Regions from separate parts of the Streptomyces sp. NPDC018045 genome, predicted to be linked through region 1. Evidence: riboswitches for the same ligand, from Rfam matches in the RefSeq annotation. Region 1 holds a riboswitch; each other region holds the start of a gene.

Evidence for each region. A riboswitch is a leader RNA that binds a small molecule or an ion and turns the genes downstream of it on or off. The one in region 1 is predicted to bind cobalamin.
Region 2: another riboswitch for cobalamin. It lies ahead of ACH4EB_RS25510 (ribonucleoside-diphosphate reductase subunit alpha); the one in region 1 lies ahead of ACH4EB_RS33790 (ABC transporter substrate-binding protein).
Region 3: another riboswitch for cobalamin. It lies ahead of metE (5-methyltetrahydropteroyltriglutamate--homocysteine S-methyltransferase); the one in region 1 lies ahead of ACH4EB_RS33790 (ABC transporter substrate-binding protein).
Region 4: another riboswitch for cobalamin. It lies ahead of ACH4EB_RS02465 (HoxN/HupN/NixA family nickel/cobalt transporter); the one in region 1 lies ahead of ACH4EB_RS33790 (ABC transporter substrate-binding protein).

What each region holds. Positions count from the first base shown of each region.
Region 1 covers NZ_JBIRFL010000029.1:25,769-31,194, forward strand. Annotated here, with positions in the region: gene ACH4EB_RS33775 (ATP-grasp domain-containing protein) at 1-628, shown strand, start outside; gene ACH4EB_RS33780 (MFS transporter) at 621-1,904, shown strand; gene ACH4EB_RS33785 (class I SAM-dependent methyltransferase) at 1,873-2,622, shown strand; cobalamin riboswitch at 2,688-2,870, shown strand; gene ACH4EB_RS33790 (ABC transporter substrate-binding protein) at 2,900-3,943, shown strand; gene ACH4EB_RS33795 (FecCD family ABC transporter permease) at 3,940-5,040, shown strand; gene ACH4EB_RS33800 (ABC transporter ATP-binding protein) at 5,037-5,426, shown strand, end outside.
Region 2 covers NZ_JBIRFL010000013.1:37,208-42,633, reverse strand. Annotated here, with positions in the region: gene ACH4EB_RS25520 (TolB family protein) at 1-817, opposite strand, end outside; gene ACH4EB_RS25515 (TolB family protein) at 908-2,050, opposite strand; cobalamin riboswitch at 2,575-2,715, shown strand; gene ACH4EB_RS25510 (ribonucleoside-diphosphate reductase subunit alpha) at 2,873-5,311, shown strand; gene ACH4EB_RS25505 (ribonucleotide-diphosphate reductase subunit beta) at 5,314-5,426, shown strand, end outside.
Region 3 covers NZ_JBIRFL010000009.1:239,230-244,655, reverse strand. Annotated here, with positions in the region: gene ACH4EB_RS22450 (3-phosphoshikimate 1-carboxyvinyltransferase) at 1-913, opposite strand, end outside; cobalamin riboswitch at 1,825-2,054, shown strand; gene metE (5-methyltetrahydropteroyltriglutamate--homocysteine S-methyltransferase) at 2,221-4,542, shown strand; gene ACH4EB_RS22440 (hypothetical protein) at 4,723-5,109, opposite strand; gene nrfD (NrfD/PsrC family molybdoenzyme membrane anchor subunit) at 5,106-5,426, opposite strand, start outside.
Region 4 covers NZ_JBIRFL010000001.1:587,787-593,212, forward strand. Annotated here, with positions in the region: gene ACH4EB_RS02450 (ABC transporter ATP-binding protein) at 1-11, opposite strand, end outside; gene ACH4EB_RS02455 (iron chelate uptake ABC transporter family permease subunit) at 281-1,603, opposite strand; gene ACH4EB_RS02460 (ABC transporter substrate-binding protein) at 1,603-2,661, opposite strand; cobalamin riboswitch at 2,905-3,118, shown strand; gene ACH4EB_RS02465 (HoxN/HupN/NixA family nickel/cobalt transporter) at 3,116-4,333, shown strand; gene ACH4EB_RS02470 (VOC family protein) at 4,530-5,030, opposite strand.

The DNA of each region.
Region 1 (5,426 bases):
CGCTCTGGAGCGGTGGCTGGACGAGGTGCTCGCCGCGATCGGCTACACCGACCGGTTCGCCCATGTGGAGTTCGCCCTGACCACGGCCGGTCCGGAAGTGGTGGAGATCAATCCGCGGATCGGCGGCGCGCTCGTCGGTGAGGGGCTGTGCCGGGCCCTCGGCGTCAACGTGTACGAGGCGATGGTCGAGGCGGCGCTGGGAGTCCGCCCCGGGCTCATGGACGCGGCGCTGCCCGGCGGCCCCGCCTCGGCCTTCGTCCTCGGCTACCCGCAGCAGCCGGGGGTGTTCACCGGCGTCGCCGGACTCGGCCGGCTGCCGGACATGCCGGGCTCCCCCGCCTGGTACCCGGTCAAGCGGGTCGGCGATCGCGTCGAGCACCTGGGGGACAGCCGCGGCTACGCGGGGATCGTCTACGCGGAGGCGGAGACCGCCGAACTGGCCACCCACTGCGCCGTCGCGGCCGCCAACGCCGTACGCGTCCTGACGGAACCGTTCTCTGCGGCGGACGGAGCGGACGGGACGGACGCGTTGGGCGGGACGGACGAGGCGGGTGCGGCGGGTGGGGCGGACGCGGCGGCCCCTGCGGGTACGGCGGTCACAGCGGCGCACCGGGCCTCCGGTGGCTGAACGCGACGGCGGCGGCCGCGGGTTGCGCGCCACACTGTCCACCCTGACCGGGCCGCTGCGCTTCCTGCTGCTCAGCTCCTTCCTGATTCCGCTCGGCAGCTTCATGGTCCTGCCGTTCATGTCGGTCTTCCTGCACGAGCGGCTGGGGATGGGGCTCGGGGCGGTCGGTGTGGTGCTGGCCGCCGCGTCCCTCGTGCAGTTCTCGGGCGGGGTCCTCGGAGGGGCGCTCGCCGACCGGGTGGGGCTGCGGCGCACGATGGTCTGGGCGCTGGTGGTGCGCACGGCGGGCTTCGCGGCGTTCCTGGCGGCGCTGCGCTGGCCCCCGATGGCGGTGGGGGCGCTGATCCTGACCTGCTGTGGCGCCGCGCTGTACCTGCCGGCCAACAAGGCGTACCTGGTGCACGGTGTGGCCGAGGAGCGCAGGCCGGGGTTCCTTTCCGCGGGCAACGCGGCGCTCAACGCGGGGATGGCCGTGGGGCCGGTCGTCGCGGGCCCGTTCGTGCTGTCGTCCCCCGGCCCGCTGTTCGCCGTGGTGACGGCGCTGTTCGCCGTGGTCGCCGTGGGACACGCACGGCTGCCGGCCGTGGGGCGGGAGGAGGAGCGCCGCGTCCACGTTCCCGCGGCCGGCCAGGGGCTGCTGGCCGGGATCGCCGTCCTCCCCTTCGTCGCCAACGGCCTGGCGTTCTACCTGTACTTCCACTTCCAGCACTACCTCGCCGTGTACGCCGTGGCGCGGGCCTCCAGCGAGTTCTACAGCCTCGTGCTCCTGACCTGCTTCGTCCTGGTCATCGTCGTCCAGCCGCTCGCCTCGGACGGCATCCGGCGGATGAGCTACCCCGTCGCCCTGGCGGTCGGATTCGCGGGGCTGGCCGCCGGGATGGCGGTGCTGGCGTCGGGGACGCGGACCGCCCTGCTGGCGGGCGGCGTCCTGATCACGCTCGGCGACATCGTGCTCTTCCTGAAGAACGACCTGGAGGCCCTGCGCCGCAGTCCGCGTTCGGATGCCGTGGTCTTCGGGCAGCAGCGGCTCGCCGCGGGGCTGGGGGCCGGTGCCAGCGGCGTCCTGGGCGGGCAGCTCTACGGCTTCGGCGAACGCGCCGGGCACCCGGGCTGGTTCTGGCTCTTCGCCGCGGCCCAGTGCGTCCTGCTGCCACCGCTCCTGCTCGCGCTGCGGCGCGGACGGAGCGCCCCTCCCCCCGCTCCCACTGTTCACGACGACCTCACGGAAGGACCACTGGTTCCCGATGACGCACACGGGCGGATTCCAGGACGATGACTTCTGGACCGAGTTCCACGACTTCCTCTTCTCCGACCAGCGCCATGCCCAGGCCGAGGAGCTGCTCACCACCTCTCCCCTGCTGTCCTTCCCGACCGGCGCCCGGGTGCTGGACCTGTGCTGCGGGCCGGGGGTGTTCACCGTTCCGCTCGCCCGCAGGGGCTTAGGCGTGACGGGCGTCGACCGCAGCCCGGCCATGCTGGACCGCGCCCGCAAGCGGTCCGCCGACGCCGGGGTCACGGCCCGGTACGTACAGGCCGACATGCGGGAGTTCTGTGAGCCCGGTGCCTTCGACGTGGTCCTCAACATGTTCACGTCGTTTGGCTACTTCGACGACCCGGCCGACAACGCCCGCGTGCTGCGCACCCTGCACACCTGCCTGGTCCCCGGCGGCACGCTGCTCCTGGACCTGGCCGGAAAGGAACTGCTGGCCCGCAAGGTCACCCCGCCCAAAGTCGTGCGGCGCGGCGACGACCTGCTGGTGCAGACCGACACGGTGCTGGACGACTGGGCGCGGCTGCGCAGCGACTGGGTGCTCGTACGGGGCGACCGGGTGACGCGTACGAGCCTGGTGTGGTTCGTCTACAGCGCCGTGGAGCTGCGGCGGATGGCCGAGGAAGCCGGCTTCGAGGACATCGAGATCTTCGGTGGCTTCGACGGCCGTCCGTACGACCAGGACGCCGAGCGGCTGGTACTCCGGGCGGCTCGCGGGGCGTGACCGGGGCGCCTTTCCCAGGCGGAGGGCGCGCGGAGTCCGTCGCGCGCCCTTTGCCCCGAGCCCGGCCAACCGTAATATCACCTGGTCATCACCGCGACGGGAGTCAGGAAGCCGGTGCGATTCCGGCACGGTCCCGCCACTGTGACCGGGGAGTGCACCCCTGCGACAGGCCACTGCGCGCGGCGCGGGAAGGCCGGGGGAACGTCGATCCGGGAGTCAGGACACTGGCCTGTCGCGGGCCCGTTCCGAGGAGCGCGGACTCCGCAGGAGGCTTTACGTGTACGACGGCACGCCCTGTCCCCCCTTCTCTCCCCCCTCCGCCCGGCTGCGCCGGACGCGACGCGCCGCGGCACTGGCCGTGGCCCTCTCCGCCGTACTGCTGACCGGCTGCGGCACGGCGCGGGACACCGCGGGCGGCGCGCGGCCCGCGGCCTCGGCGGCGAAAGGTTTCCCGGTCACCATCGACAACTGCGGCATCCGTACCACTTACAAGAAACCGCCCTCCCGGGTGCTCACCATCCACCAGCACCCCGCCGAGCTGATGCTGGCGCTGGGGCTCCGCGACCGGATGATCGGCACCGCCTTCCCCGACTCCGCCGTCCTGCCGGAACTGCGCGCGGACTACGCGGCCATCCCGCGGCTGGCGAAGAAGGAGCCGTCCTTCGAGACCGTCCTCGAAGCCGATCCGGACTTCGTCTACGGCGGTTACGCCAGCGCGTTCGCCGAGAACGAGGGCCGCTCGCGCAAGGCTTTCGCCGACGCCGGCATCGACACCTACCTCAACCGCGAGTACTGCGGGAAGAAGCAGGTGTCCATCCGGGACACGTACGACGAGATCCGCACCATCGGCAGCATCTTCGGGGTACGGGAGCGGGCCGACAAGCTGGTCGCCGGCCTCCGGGCACGGGTGGACCGGACCACCGAGGCGGTCAAGGGCGCCCCCGCCGTACCGGTCTTCGTGTACGACAGCGGCGACAAGGCGGCTTTCACCGCCGGCGGCAAGAGCCTCGGCACCGAGATCATCCAACTCGCGGGCGGCCGGAACGTCTTCGCGGACCTGGACAAGGTCTTCGGTGACGCGTCCTGGGAGCAGGTCGTCGACCGGAAGCCCGAGGTCATCGCGATCTACGACTACACGGGGGCCGGCAGCGTCGAGCAGAAGAAGAAGTTCCTGCTGTCGCAGCCCTCGCTCGCCGACGTGCCCGCGGTGAGGAACCAGCGGTTCGTCGTCCTGCCGCTGACCGCCACCCTCGTCGGAGTGCGGCCACCGTACGCGGTGGCGGAACTGGCCCGCGCGCTGCACCCCGAGAGGTTCCGGTGACCGCCACCGCCGAGGCGGCGGCCGTACGTGACCGTCGGCCCGAGCCGAGGCCGCGCCGCCGTTCGCTCGTCATCACCCTCGTCGTCCTCACCGTGCTCCTGCTGGTCTCCGCGACGGCGGGCATGGCGATCGGGTCGGTGCACGTGCCGCCGGGCGAGGTGTGGGGCATCGTGACCCACGCGCTGGGCGCCGATTGGTCGGAGCCGGGGTGGTCCGAGGCGCGCGAGACCATCGTGCTGAACGTGCGGGCGCCGCGGGTGATCCTCGGTGCGGTGACGGGCGCGGGGCTCGCGGTGATCGGTACCGCCATGCAGGCCCTGGTACGCAATCCGTTGGCGGAGCCGTATCTGCTCGGCGTCTCCTCGGGCGCGTCCCTGGGCGCCGTCATGGTGATCGTCTTCGGGGTGAGCCTGTTCGGCCCGCTGTCGCTGTCGGCCGCCGCCTTCGCCGGCGCGCTGCTGACCCTGCTGCTCGTCTACACGACGGCCCGCGCCGGCGGCCGCATCACCTCCGTACGGCTGGTGCTGTCGGGCGTGGCGATGGCGGCCGTGCTCACGGCGGTCATGGACGTCCTGCTGCTGACCTCCGACCGGGGCAACGAGGCCCGGGCGGTCCTCGCCTGGACCCTCGGCGGCCTCGGTGGCGTGCAGTGGGGCACGCTCTGGCTGCCGGGCACGGCGCTGCTACTGGGCATCGCCGTCCTCCTGGTCCAGGCCCGGTCGCTCAACCTGCTGCTCGCGGGTGAGGAGTCCGCCACGACGATGGGGCTGGACGTGGCGCGGTTCCGGGCCCGGATGTTCGTCCTCCTCTCGCTCGTCACCGGCGTCCTGGTGGCCGCGGCCGGGCCGATCGGCTTCGTCGGCCTGATGCTGCCGCACATCGTGCGGCTGTTCGTGGGCGGCGACCACCGCCGGGTGCTGCCCGCGGCCGCACTGGCCGGTGCGGTGTTCCTGATCTGGGCCGACATCGCGGCACGGACGGTCGCCGCGCCGATGGAGATCCCCGTCGGGGTGCTGACCGCGCTGTGCGGCGGACCGTTCTTCCTGTGGCTGATGCGCCGCGACGCCCGCCGTACCGTGCGCCGAGGAGTGGCATGAGCGCGACCGAACTGACCGTTGACGGCGTCACGCTCACCGCCGGAGCACACCATCTGGTGCGGGACGTCTCCCTGACCGCCCGGCCCGGCGAGGTGGTCGGCCTGGTCGGACCCAACGGCAGCGGCAAGTCGAGTCTGCTGCGCGCCGTCTACCGGGTGCTGCGGCCCGACGCGGGACACGTCCGCGTGGACGGCGCGGACGCCTGGTCACTGCCGGTACGGCGGCTGGCCCGCACGGTGGCCGCCGTGGTGCAGGAGGCGGGCGCCGACTTCGACCTGACCGTGCGCGAGGTCGTCGCGATGGGCCGCACACCGCACAAGCGGCTGCTCGACGGGGACAGCGCCGAGGACGCCGCCCTGGTGACGTGGGCCCTGGAGTCGGTGGAC
Region 2 (5,426 bases), on a different contig from region 1:
AGAACGGGTAGCTGTGCGGCTTGCGCAGGTCGGATTCGCCGCGAGCGGGCCGCGCGGCGGCCGGGGGCAGGTTCTGTGCCTTGGAGGTGAAGCCGACCTTGCGGCCGTCGTAGCTGAGCACCGGGCCGGCGGACGGGCCGGTGGCCTGCTCACCGGTGACGGAGACGCTCACCCGCCGCACGGCGCCCGTCCCGCGGTCGCGGACGAAGATGTCCTGGGCCTTGTTCGTGTCGCCGGGCACCAGGTCCTCGCGGCTGGAGGCGAACGCCACGGACCGGCCGTCGGCGCTGATCACCGGCATCTGGGAGCCCTGCTTGCCCTGCGGGGGGCGCCCGTCGACGGTGACGCTCCCGGTCCGCCCGGTGCGGCGGTCGTGGACGAAGATGTCGGTGTCGGCGTTGGTGTCGCCCGGCACCAGGTTCGTCGCGTCGGACTGGAAGGCGATGTAGCGGCCGTCGGCGCTGATGGTGGGTGTGGACGACCAGGAGTCGGCCTGGGCCCCGTCGCTCGCCACATCGACCCGTTCGACGGCGCCCGACCTCAGGTCCTTGACGAAGATGTCCGACTGCCCGTTGGTGTCGCCGGGCACCAGGTTGGTCGCGGCGGAGTCGAAGGTGACGTACCGGCCGTCGGCGCTGAGCGCCGAGCCGGACGAGCCGCCGTTGCCCTGGGTGCCGTCGGCGGCGACGCTGGCCCGCTCGGTGCCGGGCGGCGGCGCGGACCGGGCGCCGGCCGTCGTGGCGGGCAGCAGCGCGGCGAGCGCGCACACGCCCGTCACTGCGGTGAGTCTTCGTGCGGTGGTGCGGGTGGGCCTCATGGTCGGTTCCCCTCCTGGTCGGTGCGTTGGGTGCGGCCCGTGCCCGCGCGCCGGTGTCGCGGCACGCGGGCGCGTCGGCGGGCCGGTACGTCAGTGCCGGAGCCGGCGGACGAAGACGTCGCCCGTCCCGTTCGTGTCCCCGGGCACCAGCCCGGCGTCGCGTGAGTCGAACGCGGCCAGCCGCCCGGTGGCGTCGGGTGCCGCGGTGTTCGTCCAGGACGCCGACTGGCCGCCGCCCGCACCGACGTTGATCCGCTCGACGCGCCCGGTCCGCAGGTCGCGGACGAAGCCGTCGACCTGGCCGTTGGTGTCGCCGGGCACCAGGTTGGTGGCGGCGGAGGTGAAGAAGAGCCGCCGGTTGTCCGCGCTGAGCCGCCCGTCGGAGGACCAGCCGTTGCCCTGGGAGCCGTCGTGCGCGCGGGACAGCAGCCGGGTGGTGCCCTGCTCCAGGTCGCGGGCGAAGAGGTCGTACGTGCCGTTGGTGTCGTCCGGCACCACGTCCGCGGCCAGGGCGGAGAAGACCGCGTACCGGCCGTCGGGGCTGAGCCCCGGGGACGGCGACACGCCGACGACGGCGTCCGTGGTGCTCAGGCTCGCCGGCCGGGTCCGTCCGGTGTCCAGGTCGTGGACGTACATGGGGTCCTGCGGCGGCGGCCGGCGGAAGCCGGGCCCGGCGGGGGTGAGGTTCCGCGCCTTCGAGGTGAACGCGATCCGGCGGCCGTCGGCGCTGATCGACGGGAAGGCGGACGCGGCGTCGGCCTGGGTGCCGTCACTCGCCGCGCTCACCCGTCGTACCGTTCCCGCCCGCACATCGTGAACGAAGATGTCCAGGCTCTCGTTGGTGTCGCCGGGCACCAGGTCCGGGCGGTGAGAGCCGAAGGCGAGCCGGTGGCCGCTGCCGCTGAGGGCGAAGTTCTGCACCCCGTACCCGTACGGGGACTTCCCGGCGCCCGCGGTGGGGCTGGTGGTGCGCCCGGTGCGGCGGTCGTGGACGAAGACGTCGCCCTCGTCGTTGGTGTCGCCGCTGACCAGGTTCGCCGCGCTGGAGTAGAAGGCGACGTACCGGCCGTCGGCGCTGATCTCGGGCGAGCCGGACAGGCCGTCGCCGAGCGTGCCGTCGCTGCCGACGCTGACCAGGTCGACCTTTCCCGTCCGTAAATCCTTGACGTAGACGTCCTGGTGGCCGTTGGTGTCCGTGGGCCCCAGATTGGTGGCTTCCGAGGTGAATGCCACGAACCGCCCGTTCGCGCTGAGCTTCGGATCCCCGGAAAAACCGTTTCCTTGCGTTCCGTCCGCGGCCACGCTGACCCGCTCGGTGACCCCGGCCGCAGGCGAAGCGGCCGCCCCGGACGCGGGCAGCACCCCCGCCACGGCACACGCTCCCGCCACCAGACCCACGACGCGCACGGCGCCACGCGCCCCACCCGTTCTTCGCATGTTTCCCCCCTCACACAAGGCCCCCACCCGCCCCGCCGGCCGACGGAGCAGACAAGGAGCCAATACGCTTCAGGGGGCCCGGTCAACGCATCAGGGACGTTCCGCGCCACCAATACGCCCCCTGCATCAGCCGCTGTCCAGGCCGTTCGGAACGGCCGGGCAACGGCTTCGGAACCCCCCGGGAACGGCCTCGCAGCCGCCTCGTGACACCCTCTCGGAGGTCCCGGCCCACCCCCGGAGCGCGCCCCGAACGGCCGCCGAATACCACGGCTTCGGACAACCCCGCGCCAACGCGACACAAGATATGGGGGTGGGTGCACGAGGCAGCACAAGATGTATGCTCGTGCTCGCTGTCGTCGCAGGGGAATCCGGTGCGAATCCGGAACTGTCCCGCAACGGTGTACGAAGTGCGTAAACCGCACCCGTGAGTCCGAAGACCTGCCCACAGCACGTCCACGCCGGAACCGGCGCGGACGTCGATACGTCCGGGTCTCGCGGGTTGGACCGGTGGACGCTGCGCGGTGTGCCCGCGCGCCCCTTGCCGTGCCGGGGGCGCCGCACGCCCGCACGCGCCGCCGTGCCCTCCCCGGACCCTCGCCGAGTGAGGGAGAGCAGCACGTGACCATCGCGCCAACGGAGCCCGCAGCAGCCGAGCAGGTCGCGCAGCCCGCGAAGGACACGCAGCCCCGGCAGGGCACCGGCGGCCGGGCCGAGGACGGCCCCGGCGCCGCCCTGCTGCGCACGCTGACCGACCTCACCGCCGACCTGCCCGCCACCGACCCGGGCAAGATCGCCGCCGCCGCGCTGCGCGGCCGCCACCCCGGCTCCGACGAGGCCGAGCTGCGCTCGCTGGCCATGGAGGCCGCGGCCGGCCTGATCGGCGACGAGCCGCAGTACTCCAAGCTCGCCGCCCGCCTGCTGACCCGCGCCATCGCCGAGGAGGCGGCCGCGGAGGGGGCGACCGCCTTCTCGGCCTCCGTCGCCGTCGGCCACCGCGAGGGCCTGATCGCCGACAGCACGGCGGAGTTCGTACGGACCCACGCGGCCCGCCTGGACGAGTTGGTGGAGCGCGCCCTGGCGGACGGCGCGGACGACCGGTTCGGCTACTTCGGCCTGCGCACCCTGCACTCCCGCTACCTGCTGCGCCACCCGATCTCCCGCCAGGTGATCGAGACCCCGCAGCACTTCCTGCTGCGGGTGGCCTGTGGCCTGGCCGAGGACCACAGCGAGCGGGCCCTGGCCGACGTCGCCGAGCTGTACCGGCTGACCAGCACACTGTCGTACCTGCCCTCCTCGCCGACGCTGTTCAACTCCGGCACCCGGCACCCGCAGATGTCCTCCTGCTACCTGCTGGACTCCCCGCTGGACGAGCTGGACTCGATCTACGACCGCTACCACCAGGTGGCGCGGCTGTCGAAGCACGCCGGCGGCATCGGCCTGTCGTACTCCCGGGTCCGCGCCCGCGGCTCGCTGATCCGCGGCACCAACGGCCATTCCAACGGCATCGTGCCGTTCCTGCGCACCCTGGACGCCTCGGTCGCGGCCGTGAACCAGGGCGGCCGGCGCAAGGGCGCCGCCTGCGTCTACCTGGAGACCTGGCACGCGGACCTGGAGGAGTTCCTGGAGCTGCGCGACAACACGGGCGAGGAGGCCCGGCGCACCCACAACCTGAACATCGCGCACTGGATCCCCGACGAGTTCATGCGCCGCGTGGAGGCCGACGCCGACTGGTCGCTGTTCTCCCCCAGCGACGCGCCCGAACTGGTGGACCTGTACGGCGACGAGTTCGACGCCGCGTACCGCAAGGCCGAGGCCGAGGGCCGCGCCGTCAAGCAGGTCCCGGCCCGCGTCCTGTACTCGCGGATGATGCGCACCCTCGCGCAGACCGGCAACGGCTGGATGACCTTCAAGGACGCCGCCAACCGCACCGCGAACCAGACCGCCGAGCCCGGCAAGGTCGTGCACTCCTCGAACCTGTGCACCGAGATCCTGGAGGTCACTGACGACGGCGAGACCGCCGTCTGCAACCTCGGCTCGGTCAACCTCGCCGCCCACCTGGGTGACGACGGTGAGATGGACTGGGAGCGGCTGGACGCCACGGTCCGCACCGCCGTGACCTTCCTGGACCGCGTGGTGGACATCAACTTCTACCCGACCGAGCAGGCCGGCGCCTCCAACTCCCGCTGGCGCCCGGTGGGCCTGGGCCTGATGGGCCTCCAGGACGTCTTCTTCCGGCTGCGGCTGGGCTTCGACTCGCCCGAGGCGCGGGAGCTGTCCACCCGCATCTCCGAGCGGATCATGCTCGCGGCGTACGAGGCGTCCGCCGACCTCGCCGAGCGGCACGGCCCGCACCCGGCCTGGTCCGCGACCCGTACGGCCCGCGGCGTGCTGCACCCCGACCACTACCCGAACGCCGAGCCGCGCTGGGCGGACCGGTGGGCGGCGCTGCGCGCCCGTATCGCGGCGACCGGGATGCGCAACTCGCTGCTGCTGGCCATCGCGCCGACCGCCACCATCGCCTCCATCGCGGGCGTGTACGAGTGCATCGAGCCGCAGGTCTCGAACCTGTTCAAGCGCGAGACGCTGTCGGGCGAATTCCTCCAGGTCAACGCGTACCTGATCGAGGAGCTGAAGGCGCTGGGCCTGTGGGACGCGCGCACTCGTGACGCGCTGCGCGAGGCCAACGGCTCGGTGCAGGAGCTGGACTGGATTCCCGCCGGCATCCGCGAGCTGTACCGCACGGCCTGGGAGATCCCGCAGCGCGCGCTGATCGACATGGCGGCGGACCGTACGCCCTACCTCGACCAGAGCCAGTCGCTGAACCTGTTCATGGCCTCCCCGACCATCGGCAAGCTCAGCTCGATGTACGCGTACGCCTGGAAGCGCGGCATCAAGACCACGTACTACCTCCGCTCGCGTCCGGCGACCCGTATCGCCCAGTCCGCGCGCGGCACCGGCGGGGGCGCGCAGCCCGCTCCCGTCCCCGCTCAGGCGGCCGATCCCGAGGCCGTCGCCTGCTCCCTGGAAAACCCCGAGTCCTGCGAGGCATGCCAGTAACCATGACTACCGCACCCGAGAAGAACGACACCCCCGAGACGTCCGCGGCCGCCTCGCACACCGCCACCACCGGCAGCAAGAACCTCCTCGACCCGGGCTTCGAGCTGACCCTGCG
Region 3 (5,426 bases), on a different contig from region 1:
GGGTCGGGTTCAGGCAGACGCCCGGCACCCGCAGCGTACCGCCGTCCCCCCACAGCAGATGCGCGGCCACGGGATACGCCGCGAGCGACGGATCGGCCGGTACGTCGATGCCTCCCGGCACCTGGAACGCCCGCCCGGCCCACACGAGTTCGCTGTCCCCCTCGTCCAGCTCACCGCCGAACGAAGCGAGCATCCGCTCGGTGTGGTCCCGCGAACGCACCGGGTGCCGTACGGTCCCGGGCAGGCCGGCGGCGGCCAAGGCCAGCAGTACCCCGGACCGTGCCTGCGCGCTCCCCACGCGTAACTCCACCGTCCTGCCGGGCCGGCACACCGGTCCCTTCACCCAGACGGGCAGGCAGCCGTCGTCCCCGAGATACGTGATGTCCGCGCCCAGTTCGGCCAGCGGGTCGACCAGCCAGTCCATCGGCCGGTGCCGCAGTACGTCGTCGCCGTCCACCACCGCCGGGGTGCCACTCCCCGCGAGTACGCCGATCAGCAGCCGGGCCGCGGCGCTCGACCCTCCGGTCTCCACGTACGGCACGCCCTCGGGCCACCGGGCGACATCCGGGTGCTCCCGTACCCGCTGCGGCACCGGTGCCGCACCGCGCCGCACGGTCAGCGTGGCGCCGTCCGCACCGGCCACGACCTCCACGCCCAGCGCGCGCATCGCCGGCAGCAACGCGCGTACGGCGCCGCCCACGTTGGCGTTGCGCACCGTCAGCACCTCGGGTGCTCCCGGAAGCAGGGCCGCGAGCAGGGCCCGGTGACTGACCGACTTGTCGCCCGGCACCCCGACGCTCAGCGCACCGGCACCGACGGCCGCCGCGGCCCGCCCGCCGTCCACCACCAGATCCGCCGATTCGGTACCCGGCTTGTCGAATGTCTTCCGGGTCCCTCTCCGGGCGTCAAGCACACCTTGCTCCTTGTTCCTGGACACCGGGTTCAAAGTCGCCCGGGACACCCGCCTTGCAGTCGGCATCACCATGACGGCACGGGGGATTCACCGCGTACGGCAACGTGAACGCCTCACCGACACCGCATCAAGAAGGGGAAAAACCCCTCGGTCAAAACCGCGGTCGCCGCGGCGGACCGGAATGTCCGGCAGATGCCGGGGACGGGGATTCGATGGTCAGGGCTCGATGGACAGGACTCAATTGACGGTCACCCCTCCCCGCGGTACGGCAAACCATGGGCAAGGCCCCCGTGGCGAGGCCGACTCAACCACCCGTACAGAGCAACTGTCAATGAATAGTTGACCACTTCATCAAGTCCCCCACACCCCCCGGCCCCCAAAGAAAACCATCCTTCCCCCACGCGCCCCACCGCAATCCCACCGCCACGCAAAAGGTTCCCGGAAACCCCTCGAACCCCGCTCCGCAGCCCGTCACCACCACCCACCTGACACCTCGCGCACCCTCTCCCCAGGCCACCACGCACCCACCACGACCGCGCCCGGCCACTCCCACCACCTCATCCACAAACTTCCCACCGGAAGCAACAGCGAGAAATACAGCGACCAATAAGCGGCACAGAAACACCCTCGGCGGCGGTGCCGACGACGCCTTTGCCGCATTCGCAGAACGGTGCGCCGCCCGGATGGCCGATGCAGCCATCCCGGAATCCCGCTTCAGCCGCGGTGAACTCACGATCGGGCGAGGCGCGCGACGAGGCAACGCCCCACCCGAATCGGCCCGGCAGGGTTTTCTGTTGCGGTGTGGCGGCGGAGGCACAAGGGCCGCCCGACCCGCCCCGCCGGCTCCCCTCGTGTCCCATCTCACGCGCCGCCACACGAACAGGTCTGTCCGTACGAGGGGTGAGGGACCTACTCTGTCCGGTGCAACTGGTTCGCCCTGTCCGCCAGGCAGGTGCGTCGCAAGAGGGAACCCGGTGGGAATCCGGGACTGCCCCGCAGCGGTGAGCGAGAACGACCGCCGTCATACGCACTGGATCCGGGCCGCGGATCCGGGAAGCGACGGCCAGTAGGTGCCCGCCGGACGAAGGTCCGGCAGGCGTGCCCGCGAGTCCGAAGACCTGCCCGTTGCCCGCGTGCGTCCATACGTGCGCGGACATTCCGGTGACCTCGAGGGCGGGTCGGCGTACACATCAGACGAGCACGCGTGCCGTTCGGCGGCGCCGGGTGGCCCGTCCGGTGCGTCATTCCTTCGCGTTCTCGTCCCGTCACCGGGACTCGGAGAAGAACACGTCCGCGAAGGAGATTCCGTGACAGCGAAGCCCGCAGCCGCGGCAGCACGGGCCACCGTGTACGGCTACCCCCGCCAGGGTCGCAACCGGGAACTGAAGAAGGCCGTCGAGGGGTACTGGAAGGGCCGCGTCAGCGCGGACGCGCTGACGGAGACCGCGAAGGACCTGCGCCGTTCGAACTGGCAACAGCTCGCCGACGCCGGCATCCACGAGGTACCGACCGGTGACTTCTCGTACTACGACCATGTGCTGGACACCAGCGTCATGGTCGGAGCGGTCCCGGAACGGCACCGCCCCGCCGTCGAGGCCGACGCCCTGGACGGCTACTTCGCGATGGCGCGCGGCACGCAGGACGTGGCGCCGCTGGAGATGACCAAGTGGTTCGACACCAACTACCACTATCTGGTACCGGAGTTGGGCCCTGACACGGTCTTCACCACCGACTCCGCCAAGCAGGTCGGCGAGGTGCGGGAGGCGCTCGCGCTCGGCCACGCGCCGCGCCCGGTCCTCGTCGGCCCGGTCACCTATCTCCTGCTGGCCAAGCCCGCCCCGGGTGTCGCCGCCGACTTCGATCCGCTGACCCTGCTGGACCGGCTCCTGCCCGTCTACGCGGAGGTCCTGGCCGACCTCCGTGCGGCCGGTGCCGCGTGGGTGCAGCTCGACGAGCCCGCCCTGGTGCAGGACCGCACCCCGGCCGAACTCAACGCCACCGAGCGCGCCTACCGCGTCCTCGGCGGCCTCGACGACCGCCCGAAGCTGCTGGTCGCCTCGTACTTCGACCAGCTCGGCGAGGCCCTGCCGGTGCTCGCCAAGAGCCCCGTCGACGGTCTCGCGCTGGACTTCACCGAGGCCGCCGCGGACAATCTGAACGCGCTCGCCGCCGTGGGCGGCCTGCCCGGCAAGCGGCTGGTCGCCGGTGTCGTCAACGGCCGCAACATCTGGCTCAACGACTACGAGAGGTCGCTGGGCACGCTCGGTACGCTGCTGGGCCTGGCCGACCGGGTCGACGTGGCGGCCTCCTGCTCCCTGCTGCACGTGCCGCTCGACGCCACCGCCGAGCGGGACATCGACCCGCAGGTCCTGCGCTGGCTCGCGTTCGCCCGGCAGAAGACCACCGAGATCGCCACGCTCGCCCGCGCACTCGCGCACGGCACCGACACGATCGCCGCCGAACTGGCCGCCAACCGAGCCGCCCTGGCGTCCCGCGCCGGTTCCGCGATCACCCACGACCCCGCCGTACGGGCCCGTACCGCCGCCGTCACCGACGCCGACGGCCGCCGCTCGGCGCCCTACGCGCAGCGGACCACCGCGCAGCGGGCCCACCTGGGCCTGCCCCTGCTGCCGACCACCACCATCGGCTCCTTCCCGCAGACCGCCGAACTGCGCACCGCCCGCGCGGATCTGCGCGCGGGACGCATCGACACGGCCGGGTACGAGGAGCGCATCGAGCACGAGATCCGCGAGGTGCTCTCCTTCCAGGAGCGGGCGGGCCTCGACGTCCTCGTCCACGGCGAGCCCGAACGCAACGACATGGTGCAGTACTTCGCGGAACAGCTCACCGGCTGCCTCGCCACACAGCACGGCTGGGTCCAGTCGTACGGCACGCGCTACGTCCGGCCGCCGGTCCTCGCGGGCGACATCTCACGGCCCGAGCCGATGACGGTGCGGTGGACGCGGTACGCGCAGTCGCTCACCGACCGGCCCGTCAAGGGGATGCTGACCGGCCCGGTCACCATGCTCGCCTGGTCCTTCGTCCGGGACGACCAGCCGCTCGGCGACACCGCCCGGCAGGTGGCGCTGGCCCTGCGGGACGAGGTCGCCGACCTGGAGGCGGCCGGCACCTCGGTCATCCAGGTGGACGAGCCGGCCCTGCGCGAGACACTGCCGCTGCGCGCCGCCGGCCATGCCGCCTACCTCGCCTGGGCCACCGCGGCGTTCCGCCTCACCACCAGCGGCGTACGGGACCGTACGCAGATCCACACGCACATGTGCTACGCCGAGTTCGGCGACATCGTCCGGGCCATCGACGACCTCGACGCCGACGTCATCAGCCTGGAGGCCGCCCGCTCCCACATGCAGGTGGCCCGGGAACTGGCCGAACACGGCTACCCGCGGGAGGCCGGGCCGGGCGTGTACGACATCCACTCGCCCCGGGTGCCGAGCGCCGAGGAGGCGGCGAGCCTGCTGCGCAAGGGTCTCGGAGCCATCCCGGCCGAGCGCCTGTGGGTCAATCCCGACTGCGGTCTGAAGACCCGCGGCTGGCCCGAGACCCGCGCTTCGCTGGAGAACCTCGTCGCCGCCGCCCGGACCGTCCGGGCGGAGCTGCCGCCCTCGGCCTGACCTGAGCCGGTGGCGGTGGCGGCGAGGACCTCGGCTCCTCCGCCGCCTCCGGTTCCGCACGGACGACCGGGGCTGAGGGGCCCCGGTGTGCCGCCGGGGTGAGGGCCCCGGCCGCAGAACGGGCGGGCGCGGAACGGAACTGAGGCTGCTCCGCGCCCGCCCGTGACGTCCTGAAGGCGGTCAGCTCTCCCCCGCGCTCTCCAGGACGATTTGCAGCTCGACCTCCTGGTCGCCCGAGACCGTGCCTTCCGTACGGACGGAGAACGCGCGCGTCAGCACGTCGCGCAGCCGGTCCACCGCCAGGTGGCTGCCCTGGAGGTCGGCGGTGACGGTGGCGGCCAGGCCCACGCTCGGCCGGACCTCGCCGCGTACCTCCGAGGTTTCGAAGGTCTCGGTCCAGACGGTCGGGTGCCCGGGCTGTTTCGGCTCGTCGTGCGCGGTGTCGCCGGCGGCCCGGTCGGAGTCGAAGCAGCTCCGCAAGGTGCTGAACACGGCCTCGGCGTCGGCCGGGGACTGTGCGCTGAGCACGACCTGGGCCGGCTCGTCGTTGTGGGGTGTGCGGGTCATGTGGGCTGTGTCCTCTCCGCGCTGTGCGTTGGGGTGGTGCGGCGGGCTTCCTTGGCCGCCCGTTGGGGTACGACGGTGTACTTCGGGTCCTCGGCGGAGGCGATGCCGGCCGCGAAGACCCCGAAGCGGGTGCACGCGGAACCGGCGAGCAGCGCCAGGCCGCTCGCGGCGGCCAGCGGGCGTGAACGGCCTCCGCACACGGCGCCCACGGCGGCTCCGGCCGCGGTGAGCGTCCTCGCCGTACGGAGCAGCGTGCCGGCCCGCCCCGCGCGGTAGGTTTCCGCGACCATGCCGAGGCGCCGTTCGGCGGCCTTGGT
Region 4 (5,426 bases), on a different contig from region 1:
TCGATCCGCAGACCGTGGCCCGTGGTCGTGTCCGTAGCCATGCGCGTCGGCGTGTCCATCGTCGCCTCCGTGGGCGTGTCCATCGCCGTCTCCGTAGCTGTGTCCGTAGCTGTGTCCGTAGCCATTTCCGTAGCTGTGTCCGTAGCCGTATCCGTAGCTCTGTCCGTCACCGGGCCCGTAACGGCAGCCGCGGCGCCCACACCCGTAGGCCCGCTCCCGCTCACGTCCCCATTCCCGTCCCCGCCCCCGTTCTCCTCCCCGCTGACGCTCTCGCCCCCGCTCACGTCCCGCCCCCCAGCCGCCGGTCCAGGACGTACAGCAGCACCGGCGCGCCGATCAGCGCCGTCACCACGCCCACGGGCAGTTCCTGGGTATCCATGGCGGTACGGCACACGATGTCCACCACCACCAGCAGGAGCGCCCCGGTCAGCGCGGCCAGCGGCAGCAGCCTGCGGTGGTCGCCCCCCACGATCAGCCTGCACAGATGCGGCACCATCAGCCCCACGAAGGCGACCGCCCCGGACACCGACACCAGGACGCCGGTGAGCAGGCTGGTCACCACGAACAGCGTGCGGCGCAGCCGGACGACGTCCACGCCGACGCTCGCCGCCGTCTCGTCCCCCATCGTGAGCGCGTTCAGCGCGCGGGCCCGCGCCTGGAGGACCAGCAGCCCGGCCGGCACGGCGAGCGCCGGCAGGACGAGCGTGCCCCACGTGGCGCCGCCGAGGCTGCCCATCAGCCAGAACAGCACGCCGCGCGTCTGCTGCTCGTCCCCGGCCTGTAGGACGAGATAGCTGGTGAACCCCGCCAGGAACTGCCCGATGCCGACCCCGGCCAGCACCAGCCGCAGCGGCGCGAAGCCGCCGCCCCGGCGGGCCAGCGTCCACACCAGCGCGAACGAGGCGAGCGCCCCGGTGAAGGCGGCCAGCGACAGACCCACGCCCCCACCCAGGCCGAACGTTCCGCCCGCGCCGAACACCCCGCCCGTTCCCGCCATCGCGCCCGCGCCCAGCACGATCGCGGCCACCGCGCCGAGCGACGCACCGTTGGAGATGCCCAGCAGGTACGGGTCCGCCAGCGGGTTGCGCACCAGCGCCTGGGTGGCCGTACCGACGAGCCCGAGGCCCGCGCCGACCAGCGCGGCGAGCAGCGCCCTCGGAACGCGTAGCTGCCAGACGATCAGGTCGTCCGTACCCGGCCGGGGCGGCTCACCGCCCAGCCGCCGGAACACCACCGACCACACCTCGGCCGGAGCGATGTCGGTGGCACCGAGCGCGACGGCCGCGGTCAGCGCGCCGAGCAGCGCGACCAGCAGACCGATGGCGAGCCATACGGTACGAGCCGCGCCTACGGCTCCCGTAGGGGCAGCGTCCGGGGCCGTACGGTCCGACCCGTTACGCTCCTCGACCCGCTCGGCCTGCCCGGCCTGCCCGGCCCCCTCGGCCCGCCCGGCTGACTCGGACCGCTCGGCCGACTTGGCCCGCTCAGCCGGCTCGGCCCGCTCGGACGTCTCGGCCCGTCCGGACGTCTCGGCCCGTCCGGCCGACTTGGCCCGCCCATCCCGCTCAACCTGATCGGCCCGCTCAGCACCGAACGGCGCCATCAGCGGCCCGCCCCGGACGTGGCCAGCCGGTCCGGGTAGAGCGTCTCCGCGATCTGCCGTACCGTGTCGGCATTGCCCACCCCGGCGATGGTCGTCCGCTCCGAGCCGATCCGAAGGAATTTTCCGTCCTTCACCGCCCGCAGCCCCGCCGTGGCCGGAAACTCCTTGAGAAATCTCTCGGCCTCGTCGAATGCCTTCTCGTTGGCCGCGGCGCTGCCCCGGTTCCGTACGCCGAGTTGAATCCAGTCCGGGTCCTTGCCGACCACGTCCTCCCACGACACCGGCTTGAAAGCGCTCGCGCAGTCCGCGAAGACGTTCCGCGCCCCGGCTTCGGTCAACACCGCGTTCGCCACCTGGCGATTGCAGACCGCGACGGGCTGTTTCGTCCCCGCGTCGAAATCGAAGAAGAAGTACGACGGCCGCTTCGCCGCGGGCACGTCCGCGAGGGCCGCATGTACCGAGGAGACCTTCTTCCGCATCTCCCTCACCAGTTGCGTCGCACGCTGCGAAGTGCCCGTGACCTGCCCGAGCCGCTGAATGTCGCCCTCCACCGCCGACAGATCCCGCTGCGGCACCTTCTTGCGCGGCGCGCACGCCGTCGACGCCAGATAGACGTGCTTGATGCCCGCCGCGGCGAATTCCTCCTCGGTCGGCCCGGTCGCCGCTCCACCCATGGTGCCCATGGAAGCGAACGTGTCGATATAGACGTCGGCTCCGGAACCGAGCAGCTTCTCCTTCGGAATCACCGTCTTCCCCAGCACCGGGACACGCTGCGCGCGGGCATCGAGTTCAGGCGGCAACGTGCCCTTTCCGGGCGGGAATCCGGTACCGATGACCCGGTCACCCGCACCCAGCCGGAGCAGCATTTCCAGGCTCGCCGCATTGCTCGTGACGATTTTCCGCGGCGCCTCGGTGAACGTCGTCCGCCGCCCGTCGCAATCGGCAACCGTGACGGGAAAGCCTCCCGCCGCGCCGCCCGAACCGGCCGATCCGCCCGCAGCCGTACGCCCGTCACCACTGCCGCAACCAGTGGCCAGCGCGGCCACCGCCAGCACCACCACTGACGCCGCCGTCGTCACCGATCGCTTTCCGGTCACCGACTTCACCAGACCCACGCGAGGACGCATACGTCCGCTCTCCCTGCCTCTCGACTGCCCACGGCCCGCGTATACGGGCCCAGGACCAGGTAGTCGAGCGGACGGCGCCCCGGGTTCCCGCCATGTTGGTCCGATGACCTTGTCCGACGCCCCTGTCCGATGACCATCCAGCGATCATGACCATGACCATGTGGCCAGCGGGCGTTAGAGTGTCCGGGCCGTGGTGTCGGGAAGACCGGTGAAGACCTTCGGGTCCAGACCGGAGCGGCCCTCGCCACTGTGATCGGGAAGTTCCCGCCCCTTTCCGTACGCGCCGGGCGCCCGTACGGAGCCACTGGCCGCAGCCCGCGGCCGGGAAGGCAGGGGCGGGCGCGTACACCCGTCAGCCAGGAGACCGGCCACGGCATCTCACGAAATGATCCACGAGGTGCTGGAGCGTGACCACCGGATGCCCCTGTCCGCCGATTCCCCTACGCCGTCCCCGACTTCTCCGCCAACCCCTCCCCCAGCCGCAACGTCGTCCCCCTCGCCTTCCCCCTCCCCGCCCCTTCTGCCCGGGTTTCGCTGGCGGCGCCAGGACACCGTGCGGACCGCGGGCCTGATGGCGGTCATAGCCGCCCTGCACGTCGTCGCCTTCGGTGTGCTCTTCCTGCTGGTCGTGCCGCAGCACTACACCGTGGGCTCGCAGGTCTTCGGGGTCGGCCTCGGCATCACCGCGTACACCCTCGGCATGCGGCACGCCTTCGACGCCGACCACATCGCCGCCATCGACAACACCACCCGCAAACTGATGGCCGACGGCAAGCGCCCGGTCTCGGTGGGCTTCTGGTTCGCGCTCGGGCACTCCAGCGTGGTCGTCGCCATGGCGGCCCTGGTCGCCGGCGGCGCACAGTTGGCCGGCACCCTGCTCGACGACGGATCGAGCGCCCACCAGGTGCTCGGCACCGTGGGCACCACGGTCTCCGGCGGCTTCCTCTACCTCATCGCCGCCCTCAACCTCGTCGCGCTGGCGGGCATCTGGCGGGTGTTCCGCGCGATGCGGCAGGGCCGGTACGACGAGACGGAGCTGGAACAGCACCTCGACTCCCGCGGCTTCATGAACCGCGTACTGGGCCGCTTCACCCGCTCCATCACCCGGCCCGGCCAGATGTACCCGCTCGGCCTGCTCTTCGGCCTCGGCTTCGACACCGCGACCGAGGTGACGCTGATGGTGATGGCGGGCAGCGGCGCGGCGGCCGGTCTGCCGTGGTACGCGATCCTGGTCCTGCCGCTGCTCTTCGCTGCGGGGATGAGCCTGTTCGACACGCTGGACGGTACGTTCATGAACTTCGCGTACCAGTGGGCGTTCTCGAACCCGGTACGCAAGGTCTACTACAACCTCACGATCACCGGCCTGTCGATCGCCGTCGCCTTCTTCATCGGAACCATCGAACTGGTCACCGTCCTGCACGAGAAGCTGGGCCTCACCGACGGCCTCACCGGCTGGATCTCGTCGATCGACCTGGACAACGTGGGCTTCATCATCGTCGGCCTGTTCGTGGTCGTCTGGGCGGCCGCCCTGGCGTACTGGCGGCTGGCCGGGGTGGAAAAGCGCTGGTCGGCCCGGGCGACGGAGGGCCGGGAGGCCGCTTGACCTAGGAGGCGCGGCGGCTGGGGGGCGGTAGGTCGCTTGGCGTGCGGGGGCGCGGAGCCGGGATCGGAAGGCTGCTTGGCCTACGGGGACGCGGAGCCGACCCGACCACGCGTACCCCGCTCTCAAGCTGCCGACCCGGGCGCCGCGCCCACCTTCCCCTTCGCACCGCCGACCCGGGCGCCGCGCCCCCTCCCCCTCAAGTCGCGGAACCGGCCGCCGCGCCCGTCTTCACGTCCCGCCCCCAGCGCGCCAGCTCGGCTTCGAGGTCGAGCGGACGGAGCCGGTCCGGTTCGTCCGGCCCCGGCCAGTCCTCCCGCGGCACCCGCCACATGACCTCGAACTCGTTGCCGTCCGGATCCTTGGCGTACACCGACTTGGACACCAGGTGATCGGTGGCGCCGACCAACGCGCCCCGCTCCGCCAGGTCCGCCGACACGTCCGCCAGCTCGCCGAGGGTGCCGACCTCCCAGGCCAGGTGGTAGAGCCCCACCCGCCCATGCTCCGGCCCGGGCGCCGCGGCGCCGACCGCGAACAGCCCGAGGTCGTGATCGTTCGCGGTCCCCTCGGCCCTGAGGAACGCGGCCCTCCCCGGGATCTCGCTGTCCACCCGGAACCCCAGCGCCTCCGTGTAGAAGTCCACAGCGCGCGCCACGTCCCGTACGTAGAGCACCGCGTGATTCAGCCGCCGCACCGCCACGTCAACCCCTCACCTTCCGCTTCTCCACTCACGTCGCTTTCGCTTCCTTCAAGTCCGCGTGGTCCCGGCCCGAGGACGTTTCCCCCGGCTCTGGCCCGACGTCGCTTTCCTCGGCAGCCGGCCCGACGTCGCTTCGCCGACCGCCGGCTCGGCGTCGCTTCGCCGACCTCTCGTGGACCTACGTGCCTGCACGTGGTCGTACGTGTCTTCACTCGACCCCGTGCGACCCCACGTGGGCCCATGCGGCGTCATGTGGGCCCACGCGGCTTCACGGGCCCCCCACGGCTTCAAGTGACCCCCACGGCTTCACGTGGGCCACGCCGTTTCACGTGGCCTCACATAGACCGGCACATAGCCCCGCGCGGCTCACATGACCGCACGCGCCCCCGCAGCCTC